One region of the Rahnella contaminans genome, then DNA from elsewhere that is predicted to be linked to it. Evidence: predicted binding sites of a transcription regulator. Region 1 holds the regulator's gene; the other holds the start of a gene.
What was found. The regulator sigma-54, encoded in region 1, starts transcription at its own class of promoters, with help from an activator protein. The targets are predictions, from matches to a motif close to GTTGGCACANNTTTCGCTNT.

Region 1 (7,653 bases):
ATCCGCGGAAGAGCGCAAAGGCTCCAGCAAATCGGCTTCTTCATCGATTGCACTTTCAAGGGACAGGTTTTTGCTGGAGAGCGGGTGCAGACGACGGGTGTCGCTGTAACGGCGGATCAGGGTATTACGGTCAGCGTCGAGGAACAGCAGCTGTGGCGAGAAGCTTTCCGGCAGCTGTGACATCGCATGCTCATAAACTTCCGGTGTTTCTGGCATGTTGCGAACGTCAATGCTGACGGCCGCAGACGTATTGCGTTCAACAAGTGTCTGGGCGAGCTGCGGCAACAACACCACCGGCAGGTTATCCACACAGTAAAAACCCATGTCTTCCAATGCCCTTAGGGCAACCGACTTCCCGGAACCGGAACGGCCGCTGACAATCATCAGCACCATGGTGTCACTCCCCTGGCATTCAGTGTTCAGAATTCATTTTCCCGGCGCGCAACCGGGAATCAGTAATTTATTCGTTTTCAGTCATTATCTGGAACAGTTCTTCGTCACTTTGCGCTCCGCGCAGACGACGACACACCCCTTTATCCGCCAGCTTTTTGGCGACTAAAGACAAGGTATGTAAATGGGTTTTACATTGATCTGCCGGAACCAGCAAGGCAAAAAGCAAATCCACAGGCTGATTATCGATAGCGTCAAAAGCGATCGGCTGTTCAAGCTGAATGAACACCCCGACGGCACGTAAAGTGTCTTCTTCCAGCTTTCCGTGCGGAATAGCGATCCCGGCACCGATCCCGGTGCTGCCCATGCGTTCACGGGTCAAAATGGCGTCAAAAATCACCTGCGGTGATAAATTTAGCTGTTTGGCCGCCAGCTCACTGATGATTTCCAGTGCGCGTTTTTTGCTGGCGCAATGAACGCCGCTTTTGGTGCATTCGGCATTAAGCACCGATGTTAATTGCATTGCAGTATCGTTAATCATGTCATCTTCACTTTGGCGCTGTTTCACCCTTAAAGCTATATCGGCTCGTTTCCCGAAGGTCACAAGCCGATGCCCGAAGGTTTGTAGCACAGGGTTGGCTACATGAATGTCAGTGCTGTTTCAGTTTGTCTTTGTGCTTGTTCAGCTGACGGGCCAGTTTATCAACCAGGCCGTCAATTGCCGCGTACATATCCTGATGCTCCGAGGTGGCATGCAACTCGCCTCCGTTCACATGCAAAGTGGCTTCCGCTACTTTCTGCACCTTTTCAACGCTCAACACCACATACACCTGATTTATCCGGTCGAAATACTGCTCAAGCTTGGCCAGTTTCGACGTGATGAATTCTCTCAGGGGATCCGTGATCTCAATGTGATGTCCGGTAATGTTGAGCTGCATAATGTCTTCCTTCTCTGTTGAGGTCAAACTAACTGTTTACGTTGGTTTGAGGGCGGGATGGACAAAGACTCTCGGTATTTGGCGACGGTTCGTCGTGCCACCATAATTCCCTGATCGGAAAGGAGGGTGGCTAACTTACTGTCACTGAGCGGTTTTACAGGATTCTCCGCTGCGATTAATTTCTTCACCAGCGCCCGGATCGCGGTTGACGATGCCTCGCCGCCGCTGTCTGTACTGACATGGCTGGAAAAGAAATACTTCAGTTCGAAAATTCCACGCGGGCTGTGCAGAAACTTCTGCGTCGTCACGCGTGAAATCGTCGATTCGTGCATTTCTACGGCGCTGGCGATATCGGCCAGCACCATAGGCTTCATAAATTCTTCACCCAGTTCAAAGAACGCCTGCTGCTGCTCAACGATACAGCGCGTGACTTTCAAAAGCGTGTCATTACGGCTTTCCAGGCTTTTGATTAACCACTTGGCTTCCTGCAGGTTACTGCGGATAAATTGCCCGTCGCTATCGCTGCGCGCGGAATTGCCCATCGCGGCGTACTGCTGGTTAATCTTAAGACGCGGAATGCTGTCGGAATTCAGTTCTACCGTCCAGACACCTGACACTTTTCGCACCAGCACATCGGGGATCACGTACTCGGATTCACCGGTGTTGATCGATTGTCCCGGACGCGGATCAAGAGACTGAATCAGAAGCATCGCTCCTTTCAGTGTATCTTCTTTTAGCCGGGTTGAACGCATAAGTGCGCGGAAATCATGGTTCGCCAGCAAATCCAGATGTTCGCTGATAATCAGGCGCGCTTCGGCGATGAAAGGCGTATCTGTGGCGTACTGTGAAAGCTGGATCAGCAGGCAATCACGCAGGTCACGCGCCGCCACACCAACCGGATCAAAACGCTGCACACGTTTTAAAACGGCTTCCACTTCGTCCATGCTGACGTTGTCGTCACCGATACTTTCGAGGATGTCGTCAAGGGAAACGGTCAGATAACCGGTATCGTCTACCGCGTCGACAATGGACGTGGCAATCGCGGCATCGGTGTCGGAAAACGGCGTCAGTTCCACCTGCCACATCAGGTAATCCTGAAGCGTCTGCGTGGTTTCACCCTGATAAATTGGCAGCTCGTCGTCACTGTAATCGTTGCCGGTGCCGGAAGGCGTGCCCGCGGTATAAATCTCGTCCCAGGTGGCGTCCAGCGGCAACTCTTCGGGCATGTCTTTCTGCTCGAGCGCTTCGCGGGTATCTAACGCTTCGTTGTCGGTGGCTTCTACCGAATCGATTTCATCATGAAGGTCGGTTTGTTCCAGCAGAGGGTTGCTCTCCAGCGCGAGTTGGATCTCCTGTTGGAGCTCAAGCGTGGACAGTTGCAACAGGCGGATGGCCTGTTGTAACTGAGGAGTCATTGCCAGTTGTTGGCTGAGTCTGAGTTGCAAACCTTGCTTCATATCTTGGTTTTATTTCCGTTGATTACAAACTGAGTAACTTCTGTCAGAGACCTCCCGTCAGACTTTACGTCGAAACGGGCACGGTTCCGGCGGCACAGATCACAGACGGAATTCTTCACCAAGATAAACGCGTTTAACCTGTTCATCAGCAAGAATGTCGGCTGGCGTGCCGTGGGCGATCAATTTCCCCTGACTGACGATATAGGCACGCTCACAAACGTCGAGAGTTTCGCGAACGTTGTGGTCAGTGATCAGTACGCCGAGGCCGCTGTCACGCAAATGCTCAATGATTTTTTTGATGTCGATGACGGAAATCGGGTCAACGCCGGCGAAAGGTTCATCCAGCAGGATAAACTTGGGATTCGCTGCCAGTGCGCGGGCAATCTCAACACGGCGACGTTCACCACCGGACAAGGACTGACCGAGGTTATCGCGCAAATGAGAAATATGGAACTCTTCCATCAGTTCATTAGCGCGATCGTTACGCTGTTCTTTGTTCAGATCATCGCGGATCTGCAGTACGGCCATCAGGTTATCAAACACGCTGAGACGACGGAAGATGGAGGCTTCCTGCGGAAGATAGCCAATGCCGCGACGGGCGCGGGTATGCAATGGCAAAAGGCTGATGTCCTCATCGTCAACGATGATACGGCCCGCATCACGTTGCACAATCCCGACGACCATGTAGAAGGTGGTGGTTTTTCCCGCACCGTTTGGCCCCAGCAATCCGACGATTTCGCCGGAGTTCACCATCAGGCTGACATCTTCTACAACCTTGCGGCCTTTGTAGGCTTTTGCCAGATTCTCTGCGATTAATTTTGCCATAAAATATCAGTTACTCTTTTTGGTCGGCTGGCCGCCCGCGGCAGGCGTTTTTTGTTGCAGCTGCGAAGGAACCAGAACGGTCGTCACGCGGTTGCCTTTATCACTGAAGGCTTCCATTTGCTGTTTCTGCACCAGATAGGTAATACGGTCGCCTTTCACGTTGCTGTCGAGCTGTTCGAGGTATGCGTTACCGGTCAGGGTCACGAGATCGTTTTCCACTTCATAGCGGACTTTCTGCGCATGGCCTTTTACCGGCTTGCCGTTGTCCTGCATCTGGTAAAACGTCACCGGATTGCCGTAACCTTCCACCACTTCTTTGCCGGATACGCCCTGAGGACGGATCACGACAACTTTATCGGCTTTCACCTGAATAGTGCCCTGATTGACTACGACGTTACCGGTGAAGGTGGCCGTGTTGGTGTTCACATCCAGCGCCTGATTGGCGGAATCAATGGTGATCGGTTTCGTTGTGTCATCTTTTAAGGCGAAGGCCGGAATGCTCACGGCTAACAACGAGCTGACGATCAGGAGATCACGGATTTTATTTTTTGCTTTGAATTTCATAAGAGGTCGTTACCTTTTCGATCAGCTGTGCTGTCTTATCACGCAGATTACCGCGCATTTTCATGCCGTTAGATGTAAAACCTGTGCCATAAAGCGTTACTTCATCGTCTGAGGCAACGTCCTGTGTCGTCAGGTTAACCCGGGCATTATCCGTTTTGATTCTTTGAAGCTGTGATGTCTCAGGCGTCAGGCTATCAGCCTGCACATGCCCGTAAAGATAAAGCATCTTATCCTGAGTCAACTTGGCTTTATCAGAACGCAGCACCCAGGTTGGTGTTTTATTCTTGTCAAACATGGTCGCGACCGGGTTGGTAAACCATGTCACCTGATCGGCGGCGTAGTATTTTACCTGGTCCGAAACCAGTTTATAGGTCAGGCTACCCGTTGGGTCATAGACCATCGTGACCGTGTGGGATGTCTGGTAAGTGGGATCCTGATCGTTAACGGCCTGCGGTGCGTCATCGCTGCTATCAGACAATGACCAGCCCACCAGAACCAGAACGATGGCCGTCAGAACAAGGATAATCCAAAGTTTTGTTTTACTCATATCGACAGCCCTTTGGCGTCCTCCAGCTTACCCTGCGCCAGCAGAATCAAATCACACAATTCGCGTACGGCGCCACGCCCGCCAGCGATGCGGGTAACGTAATCGGCCTTCGGCAACAGGATCGGATGTGCATCCTGAACCGCCACGGAAAGACCGACTTCGGCCATGACCGGCCAGTCAATCAGATCATCCCCGATATAAGCCACTTCTTCGGCCCGCAGGGACAGTGTATCTAACAGTTCGCGGAAGGCCAAAAGCTTATCCGATTGCCCCTGATACAAGTGGCGGATACCGAGGGTTTTAGCGCGATCTTCCAGTAATTTTGCATTGCGGCCTGTAATAATCGCGACCTCAATGTCAGATGTCAGCAGGCAACGGATACCGTAACCGTCGCGAACGTTAAAACTTTTTAGCTCTTCGCCCTGATTTCCCATGTAGATCAGGCCGTCGGACATGACGCCGTCCACATCGCAAATCAGCAGGCGAACGGCTTTGGCGCGTTCCAGCACGTGGGCGCTGACCGGACCGTAGCAGGTCTCCACCAGGGCTGCGCTATTACTCATTCGGGCTATTCCTCAATTAGACTACGCCAGCGCGCAGCATATCGTGCATATGTAACACACCTAACAACTGGTCACCATCAGCAACCATTACGCAGGTAATGTGTTTTTCCTGCATCAGATTCAGTGCGTCAACCGCCAGAAGCGAAGGGCGAACACGGATCCCGCCGGTCGTCATCACCTCGGCAATCGCCGCATTATTAATGTTCACGCCCATATCAAAGATGCGGCGTAAATCACCATCGGTAAAGATCCCTTCGATTTTCATCAAATCGTTGCAGATGACCGTCATGCCCAGATTTTTGCGAGTGATTTCCAGAAGGGCATCGCGCAAAGACGCATCACGGCTGACGTGCGGGATTTCATCGCCGGTGTGCATGATATCGCTGACGCGCAACAAGAGCTTGCGACCCAGTGCTCCGCCGGGGTGAGACAGGGCGAAATCTTCAGGGGTGAATCCGCGGGCTTCAAGCAGGGCCACTGCCAGCGCATCGCCCATAACCAATACCGCCGTGGTGCTGCTGGTCGGTGCCAGACCCAGCGGGCACGCTTCTTTCGGCACACGGACGCAAAGATGCACATCGGCGGCTTTGCCCATCGTGCTTTCCGGATTGGACGTCATGCAGATAAGCGTAATGCTCAGCCGTTTCAGCACCGGGATCAGCCCCAGAATTTCATGCGCTTCGCCGGAGTTGGAAATCAGGATAACGATGTCCTGCTTTGATACCATGCCCAGATCGCCGTGACTGGCTTCACCCGGGTGGACAAAAAATGCCGGAGTCCCGGTACTGGCAAATGTGGCGGCCATCTTGCGGCCAATATGACCCGATTTGCCCATACCCATCACGACGACTTTTCCGGTGCAACCGAAGATTTTTTCGCACGCACGGGTAAAATCACCGTTAATGTATTGATCTAACTGCTCAAGTCCTTCACGTTCTGTTTTCAGCACATCACGCCCGACGGCCTGGAAATCAAAGTCGGAGGCGAAGGTAAAGTTAGCCATAGTCAATTCCTGACAGAGTTCAGAAGGCGATGCTGTCCGGTAACAGGAACAGCACCGCCATATAGGCGATAAATCCGCACAGCAATAATGCTCCGGCCAGATGCCCGATCCGGTGTTTGCGCATCAGGCACAAACCGGAAAGCACCACGCTGACCGCCAGCATCACCCAGTAGTCGCGGTGAAACGCATCCGGGTTGAACGAACCCGGTGCCACCAGTGCGGGTAATCCCAGCACCAGGCAGGTGTTAAAAATATTGGCGCCGATGATATTGCCCAGCGCGATATCATCTTCACCTTTAATCGCACCGGCGATAAACGTTGCCAGTTCCGGCAGGCTGGTGCCGATAGCGATGACCGTCAGACCAATCACCAGTTCGCTCACGCCTAAATATCGTGCAATCACTGTACTGTTGTCGACAATCATGCCTGACGCCAGTGGCATGATAATAAAGCCCAATGCCAGCCACAGAAATGCCACAGTGTTGCTGCTGTCTTGCGGAAGTTCAGACATTTGCTCGTACGTCAGCGTGTCCAGCCCTTCTTTTTCAGCCGCCCGGGCGATTTTAATCACCAGCATCATAAACGCGGCGGCACTGGCCAGCAGTAAAACGCCATCGAGCCGGCTGAGTTCGCCGTCACTGAGCAGAAAACCGCACAGCGCTGTGACCAGTAACAATAGAGGGAGTTCGCGGCGTAATATATCAGAACGAACGGAAAGTGGATGAATCAGGGCGGCACCGCCCAAAATCAGAAGAATATTAATGATATTCGAACCAATTGCGTTTCCAACGGCCAAATCCATTTGATCGTTGATGGCGGCGGTGGTGGAAACCACCAGCTCAGGCAGTGATATGCCCACGCCGACGACGGTCATGCCAATCACCAGTGGCGGCATGCCCAGCGAGCGTGCCAGCACAGCGGCTCCGTACACCAGACGATCGGCGGCGTAAACAAGCAGTAACAGGCCGACAATCATCAGTACGATAGCGAGAAGCATGAAACATCCTTTATTGGGTATAATGCGAGGTTCGTCGCCTTGAAAGGCAGGCGATTCCTTCGTCAACATGAGCTAAGGCGACATTTTGTCTGAAAACGCGGCCAGCAGGTTCCTGTATGTTAGACGATGAAGGCTTTTAATTTAAAATGGTAATTCGTTGATTTTGACCGTCTGTGACGGAAAAGTAAATCGATGGCAACTTTGGTAACGAAAGCGGGGTAAGTTTTTGTAAAAATACCAAAGTTATACGACACCCCGTGAGGGTCAGACGTATTCTTAGCGAAAGCATTCCGAAGGGATAAACTGAATGAGTCAAAGCGAATCGAATCTGGTTGAGATCAAAGGCATGAGTTTCGTGCGCGGCGATCG
Region 2 (7,653 bases), on a different contig from region 1:
ATGTGCACATTCCTTTCTGTCATAAGCTCTGCTATTTCTGCGGCTGCAATAAACTGGTGACCCGCCAACAGCATAAAGCCGAAGAATACCTTAACGTCCTAGAGAAAGAGATCAGCCACCGTGCGCCGCTCTTTAAAGGCCGTCAGGTCAACCAGCTGCACTGGGGCGGTGGTACTCCGACTTACCTTAATAAAGCGCAGATAAGCCGCCTGATGGGCCTTCTGCGGGCACACTTTGATATCCTGCCCGATGCAGAAATGTCACTGGAGGTGGATCCGCGCGAAATTGAGCTGGATGTACTCGATCATCTGCGCAGCGAAGGCTTTAATCGTCTCAGTATGGGTGTGCAGGATTTCAACAAAGAAGTGCAGCGTCTGGTGAATCGCGAGCAGGATGAAGACTTCATCTTTGCGCTGATTGAACGCGCACGTGCTCTGGGTTTCAACTCCACCAATATCGACCTGATTTACGGCCTGCCGAAACAAACGGCGGAAAGCTTTGCTTATACGCTGCAACGCGTGGCAGAGCTGAACCCGGATCGTCTTAGCGTGTTCAATTACGCCCACATGCCAAAATTGTTTGCCGCTCAGCGCAAAATCAAAGACGCCGATTTGCCGGGCGCAGAAGAGAAACTGAAGATTCTGCAGGAAACCATCGCCTCACTGACGGCGTCCGGTTACCGCTTTATCGGGATGGATCATTTTGCCCGTCCTGACGACGAACTGGCGATAGCCCAGCGCGAAGGCAAACTGCACCGCAATTTCCAGGGATATACCACGCAGGGCGACAGCGATTTACTGGGAATGGGGGTGTCAGCCATCAGTATGCTGGGCGATACCTATGCACAGAACGAGAAAGACCTTAAAACGTATTACACCAGAGTGGAAGATCAGGGGAATGCCTTATGGCGCGGTCTGGAAATGACCGATGATGACTGCCTGCGCCGCGATGTCATTAAATCGCTGATCTGCCATTTCGAGCTGTATTTCGCGGATATCGAACAACGTTATGGCATCCGCTTTAATGATTATTTTGCCGACGATCTGGCGCTGCTCAAACCGCTAACCGAAGACGGGCTGGTTGAGATGAGTGATACGCATATTCAGGTCACGCCGCGCGGCCGTCTGCTGATCCGCAATATCTGCATGTGTTTTGATATTTACCTGCGCCGCCAGGTTCGCCAGCAGCAATTTTCCCGGGTTATCTGACGCTCGCCGCATAAACAAAAACAGCCGCATTTGCGGCTGTTTTGCTTTCAGGCATCTGCCTTTTATTCCATACCCAGTTCTTTCAGTTTACGGGTCAGGGTATTTCGTCCCCAGCCCAGTAAACGTGCCGCTTCCTGTTTGTGCCCCTGAGTATGGCGCAGCGCCGTAGTCAGCAGCGTACGTTCCATCTCCGGCTGTGCTTCTGACAACAGGTTTTGATGACCGGAACGCAGGGCGCGATCGGCCCATTGTGCCAGCAACGTTGCCCAACTGTCCGGCAGGCTTTGCCCACCCGTCTCTGGCGCTGCCGTTTCAAACAATTCACTCGGTAAATCCTGAATCAGCACTTCCTGACCGGCGGCCATGACAGTTAACCAGCGACAGGTATTTTCCAGCTGGCGCACGTTGCCTTGCCACGGCAGACGGGTGAGCGCGGTTTCTGTTTCCGGATGCAGGTTTTTTGCTTCAACGCCCAGTTCTTTCGCCGCAACTTGCAGGAAATAACGCGCCAGACGCGGGATATCTTCACGACGTTCACGCAGCGGAGGCAGATGGACGCGGATCACGTTCAGACGGTGGAATAAGTCCTCACGGAATTTGCCTTCCTGAACCCGTAACTCCAGATTCTGGTGGGTAGCCGCGATAATCCTGACATCCACTTTTACCGGCGCATAGCCGCCGACCCGATAGAACTGCCCGTCAGCCAGCACGCGCAGCAGGCGGGTTTGAACATCAAGCGGCATATCACCGATTTCATCGAGGAACAGCGTGCCGTTATCGGCCTGCTCAAAACGTCCCTGGCGGATGGTATTCGCCCCGGTAAATGCGCCTTTTTCGTGGCCAAATAATTCGGACTCAATCAGGTCTTTCGGGATTGCTGCCATATTCAGAGCGATAAACGGTGCTTTGGCGCGCGGGCTGTGACGATGCAAAGCATGGGCGACCAGCTCTTTACCGGTTCCGGATTCCCCGTTTATCAGCACGCTGATTGAAGAGCGTGATAACCGGCCGATGATACGGAACACGTCCTGCATGGCTGGCGCTTCACCAATAATATCAGCTGTCGGGCCACTGGCGGGCTGGCTGCGCGCGGGTTGTTGTTGTTCCTGATAATGACTGATCGCACGCTCGACAAGCGCAACGGCTTCGTCGATATCGAACGGTTTTGGCAGATAATCAAACGCACCTTGCTGATAGGCGCTGACCGCGGCATCCAGATCGGAATGCGCTGTCATTATGATGACCGGAAGCATCGGATGGCGCTGTTTAATCTGTTTTAACAGCGCTAAACCGTCCATGCCGGGCATACGGATATCTGATAACAAAACGTCAGGGGTTTGAGTCGCAATGGCATCAAGCACTTCATTGCCGCTGTCAAACGTGGTGCAGGTTAAACCGGCTCCAGTGAGCGCGCGTTCAAGTACCCAGCGGATGGAGCTATCGTCATCGACGATCCAGACTATCCCTCGTTGCATAATAACCTCACTGGCGAATAGGCAGGAAAACCGAGAATTCGGTGTGTCCTGGCCAACTGTTAAATTCAACTTTACCCGAATGCTGATCAATCAAACTGCGCGCGATGGAGAGGCCCAAACCGGTGCCCCCTTCGCGGCCACTGACCATGGGGTAAAAAAGGGTGTCCTGCAAATGCGCCGGTACGCCAGGGCCGTCATCTTCAATATCGATACGGGCCACCAGACGATAACGCACGCCGTGTAACGTAATCTGGAAAGCCGTGCGTGTGCGCAAAGTAATTGTGCCGCCTTCGTCCCCGAGCGCCTGCAATGCGTTGCGGGTGATGTTCAGCAAAATCTGTTCTATCTGATCCGGATCGTGCGCCAGTTCTGGCAGGCTCGGGTCATAGTCTCTGACCAGCTGAACGTTATCCGGTTTTTCCATCGACACCAGCTGGCAAACACGTTCGGCAACCTGATGAATGCTTTGTGTGACGTGCTGGCTTGGGCGTTGTGGCCCCAGCAGGCGATCAACCAGATTACGCAGACGGTCGGCCTGCTCAATAATGACTTTGGTGTATTCCAGCAGAGCCGGATCGGGCAGTGCTCTGGATAATAACTGGGCAGCACCACGCAGCCCGCCAAGCGGGTTTTTGATTTCATGGGCCAGGCCGCGGATCAAATCCCGTGCTGCAACCTGTTGAGCATGCTGCAATTGTTCCTGACTGAGGCGTCGCTGATTATCCATCGGCGCCAGTTCGACCAGAATAAAACCTTCCGGCAGCATCTGCGCAGTCAGTGAAAGTACGTGCGCGCGGCCATCGACAACCAGAGTCACTTCGCTGTCTGTAAAGCCCTGTCCGGCTGTCAGACTTTCACGCATTAAGTCGATATTGAGCGAAAAATATCCCACCAGTTCCGGCAAAGGAGTACCAAAGAGTTTGCGGGAACTTTGCGCCAGTAACTGCTGAGCGGCTGGATTGGCGTAATGCACAGCCAATTCGTCGTCCAATAACAGAACGCTGTTGATTAAGGAATTCAGGATCTGCCCAGCATCGGGCAGCTTGCCAGTTGCCATACCGCAGTCTCCCGCACCTGATTGGTGCATTTTATCTCGCTACCCGGCGAAATCACGGGCCAGAGGGGTTAAGCAGGAAAGAGTGTGGAGAAAAAAGCCCATCCGGAGATGGGCTGAAAGTTTCCACGGCAACAAATAAAATCGTCTTACTTAATTTTGACGCTAAAGGCTTTGTTACAACCAGGCCATCAGTCGTGTATTACGCTCAGCGCCAGATCAACAGCTGGCGCTGAGTTCAGGGTTTAATCAGAAATTAAACGCTGTAGTACAGTTCGAACTCAACAGGGTGCGGAGTCATACGCACACGATCCATTTCTTCTTTACGCAGACCGATGTAAGCATCGATAGCGTCATCAGTGAACACGCCGCCACGGGTCAGGAACTCGCGGTCTTCGTTCAGTGCGTTCAGAGCTTCTTCCAGTGAACCTGCAACTTTTGGAATTTCTGCTTCTTCTTCCGGTGGCAGGTCATACAGATTTTTATCCATCGCGTCGCCAGGGTGGATCTTGTTGATGATACCGTCCAGGCCGGCCATCATCAGTGCAGCAAACGCCAGGTATGGGTTAGCCGCTGGATCAGGGAAGCGTGCTTCGATACGCATGGCTTTAGGGCTGGATACGTGTGGAATACGGATAGAGGCAGAACGGTTACGCGCAGAATACGCCAGCATCACGGGTGCTTCGTAGCCCGGAACCAAACGCTTGTAGGAGTTGGTTGTCGGGTTAGCGTAGGCATTGATTGCTTTAGCGTGCTTGATGATACCGCCGATGTAGAACAGTGCCATTTCAGACAGGCCGCCGTATTTGTCGCCAGCGAACAGGTTGTTACCGTTCTTGGACAGAGACATGTGGCAGTGCATACCGGAACCGTTATCGCCAAACATTGGTTTTGGCATGAAGGTCGCAGTTTTGCCAAATGCGTGAGCCACGTTGTGAACCACGTATTTGTAGATTTGGATTTCGTCAGCTTTTTTGGTCAGCGTGTTAAAGCGGGTTGCCACTTCGTTCTGGCCAGCAGTTGCTACTTCGTGGTGGTGAGCTTCAACAACCAGACCCATTTCTTCCATGGTCAGACACATGGTTGAACGCAGATCCTGGGAGGAGTCGACCGGAGGAACCGGGAAGTAACCGCCTTTCACAGCAGGACGGTGACCTTTGTTGCCACCTTCGTATTTGGTGCTTGAGTTCCATGCGCCTTCGATATCATCGATAGCAACGTGGGAACCGGAGATGCTGCTGCCGAAGCGCACATCATCAAACAGGAAGAACTCTGGCTCTGGCCCGAACAGAACGGTGTCCGCGATACCAGAAGAGCGCAGGAAATCTTCTGCACGTTTTGCAGTAGAACGAGGGTCGCGGTCATAACCTTGCAGCGTAGTTGGCTCAAGGATGTCGCAACGAATGATCAGCGTGGTTTCTTCGTAGAACGGGTCAAGAACAGCAGTGCTCGCATCTGGCATCAAAACCATGTCAGATTCGTTAATGCCTTTCCAGCCACCGATTGAAGAGCCATCAAACATTTTGCCTTCTTCGAAGAAGTCAGCGCTAACCTGGTGTGCAGGAATGGTGACGTGCTGTTCTTTGCCTTTGGTATCTGTGAAACGTAAATCTACGAATTTCACTTCATGCTCATTCAGCATCGTCAAAACGTGTTCAGCGGACATACTAGTTCTCCCGAATTTCTCATTATCGTCGTGGAACGAATAACCATTTTTGGTCTTTAGTTGGAAATAACAGCTTTACTTGAACTGGCGTGTGGCCTAAACAGCACTATTATTTGTCTGGTCAGACTCTTTCACCCAGTAAAAACTTTTTACCCTAAAAAATTTTTACTCTAAAAACTATTAGCGAAAAGTGTGCCAACTTTGAGAAAATGCAAACAACGCCATTTTACAGGGCTTTTGCACTCGATAAGTATGCACCATAACGGAATTTCTGCACTACAATGGTGCTAATCGTGAGATGCAAGGCACCAAAAAGGTGCGTCATAATGGTTCAGGGGTTCTTTTGCACCGTGAAAGGGATCACAAAGTAGCCATCCACAAGTTGTTTCAACAAGATCCTTGTGATCTTGTTTAGAACCTCGCTTAATACGTGTACAATAGCGCGCTATTTCTAATGCCTGAGGCAAAGCTGTGATCGAAAATTTGCGTAACATCGCCATTATTGCCCACGTTGACCATGGTAAAACCACCCTGGTCGACAAGCTGCTGCAACAATCCGGTACTTTCGGAGAACGTGTAGAAGCTACCGAACGCGTAATGGACTCCAACGATTTGGAGAAAGAGCGTGGGATTACCATCCTCGCAAAAAACACCGCCATTAATTGGAAAGACTACCGCATCAACATCGTGGATACCCCAGGACACGCCGACTTCGGCGGTGAGGTAGAGCGTGTGATGTCAATGGTCGACTCGGTGCTGCTGGTTGTGGATGCAATGGATGGCCCAATGCCGCAAACCCGTTTCGTGACCAAAAAAGCATTCGCTAATGGTCTGAAGCCGATCGTGGTAATCAACAAAGTTGACCGCCCTGGCGCGCGTCCTGACTGGGTTGTTGATCAGGTCTTTGACCTGTTCGTAAACCTGGACGCAACTGACGAACAACTCGATTTCCCAATCATCTATGCATCTGCACTGATGGGTATCGCGGGTAACGACCATAACGATATGGCCGAAGACATGACCCCGCTGTACCAGGCGATTGTTGACCACGTATCTCCGCCACAAGTTGAGATGGAAGCACCTTTCCAGATGCAAATCTCTCAGCTGGACTACAACAACTATGTTGGCGTCATCGGCATCGGTCGTATCAAACGCGGTACTGTTAAACCTAACCAGCAGATCACTGTGATCGACAGCGAAGGTAAAACCCGTAACGGTAAAGTCGGTAAAGTTCTGACCCACATGGGTCTTGAGCGTATCGAAGCGACCGTTGCTGAAGCTGGCGATATCATCGCGATCACCGGTTTGGGTGAGCTGAACATTTCCGACACTATCTGTGACCCGGCAAATGTTGAAGCTCTGCCAGCGCTGAGCGTTGATGAACCAACCGTTACCATGTACTTCTGCGTTAACACCTCTCCGTTCTGTGGTAAAGAAGGTAAGTATGTGACTTCACGTCAGATCCTTGACCGTCTGAACAAAGAACTGGTGCACAACGTAGCATTGCGTGTTGAAGAAACTGAAGATGCTGATGCATTCCGCGTTTCAGGCCGTGGTGAACTTCACCTGTCGGTTCTGATCGAAAACATGCGTCGTGAAGGTTTCGAGCTGGCGGTTTCCCGTCCTAAAGTAATCAACCGTAAAATCGATGGCCGCATGCAAGAGCCATTCGAGAACGTGACACTGGATATCGAAGAGCAACACCAGGGTTCTGTCATGCAGGCCATGGGTGAGCGTAAAGGCGATGTCAAAGACATGATCCCAGACGGCAAAGGTCGTATCCGTCTTGATTACCTGATCCCAGCACGTGGCCTGATCGGCTTCCGTACTGAATTCATGACCATGACTTCAGGTACCGGTCTGCTGTACTCCACGTTCAGCCACTACGATGACGTCCGTCAGGGCGAAATCGGTCAGCGTCAGAATGGCGTTCTGATTTCCAACGGTCAGGGTAAAGCAGTTGCGTTCGCACTGTTCAGCCTGCAAGACCGCGGTAAATTGTTCCTGGGCCACGGCGCAGAAGTGTATGAAGGCCAGATCATCGGTATTCACTCACGTTCTAACGACCTGACCGTGAACTGCCTGACCGGTAAGAAACTGACCAACATGCGTGCGTCCGGTACTGACGAAGCAACGACTCTGGTTCCTGCTATCAAAATGTCTCTGGAGCAAGCTCTGGAATTCATCGATGATGACGAACTGGTCGAAGTGACTCCTCAGTCTGTGCGTATCCGTAAACGTCACCTGACC

Region 2: glnA (glutamate--ammonia ligase) is a predicted target of sigma-54. The motif match lies at 5,584-5,603, and genes of this name have one in related genera.

Annotation. Positions count from the first base shown of each region.
Region 1 is NZ_JAADJS010000005.1:150,111-157,763, forward strand. Features, by position in the region: gene rapZ (RNase adapter RapZ) at 1-393, opposite strand, end outside; gene ptsN (PTS IIA-like nitrogen regulatory protein PtsN) at 461-931, opposite strand; gene hpf (ribosome hibernation promoting factor) at 1,041-1,328, opposite strand; gene rpoN (RNA polymerase factor sigma-54) at 1,352-2,785, opposite strand; gene lptB (LPS export ABC transporter ATP-binding protein) at 2,885-3,610, opposite strand; gene lptA (lipopolysaccharide ABC transporter substrate-binding protein LptA) at 3,617-4,174, opposite strand; gene lptC (LPS export ABC transporter periplasmic protein LptC) at 4,152-4,721, opposite strand; gene kdsC (3-deoxy-manno-octulosonate-8-phosphatase KdsC) at 4,718-5,284, opposite strand; gene kdsD (arabinose-5-phosphate isomerase KdsD) at 5,301-6,287, opposite strand; gene GW579_RS19945 (calcium/sodium antiporter) at 6,307-7,284, opposite strand; gene mlaF (phospholipid ABC transporter ATP-binding protein MlaF) at 7,592-7,653, shown strand, end outside.
Region 2 is NZ_JAADJS010000008.1:9,154-16,806, forward strand. Features, by position in the region: gene hemN (oxygen-independent coproporphyrinogen III oxidase) at 1-1,208, shown strand, start outside; gene glnG (nitrogen regulation protein NR(I)) at 1,271-2,683, opposite strand; gene glnL (nitrogen regulation protein NR(II)) at 2,691-3,740, opposite strand; gene glnA (glutamate--ammonia ligase) at 3,994-5,403, opposite strand; gene typA (ribosome-dependent GTPase TypA) at 5,875-7,653, shown strand, end outside.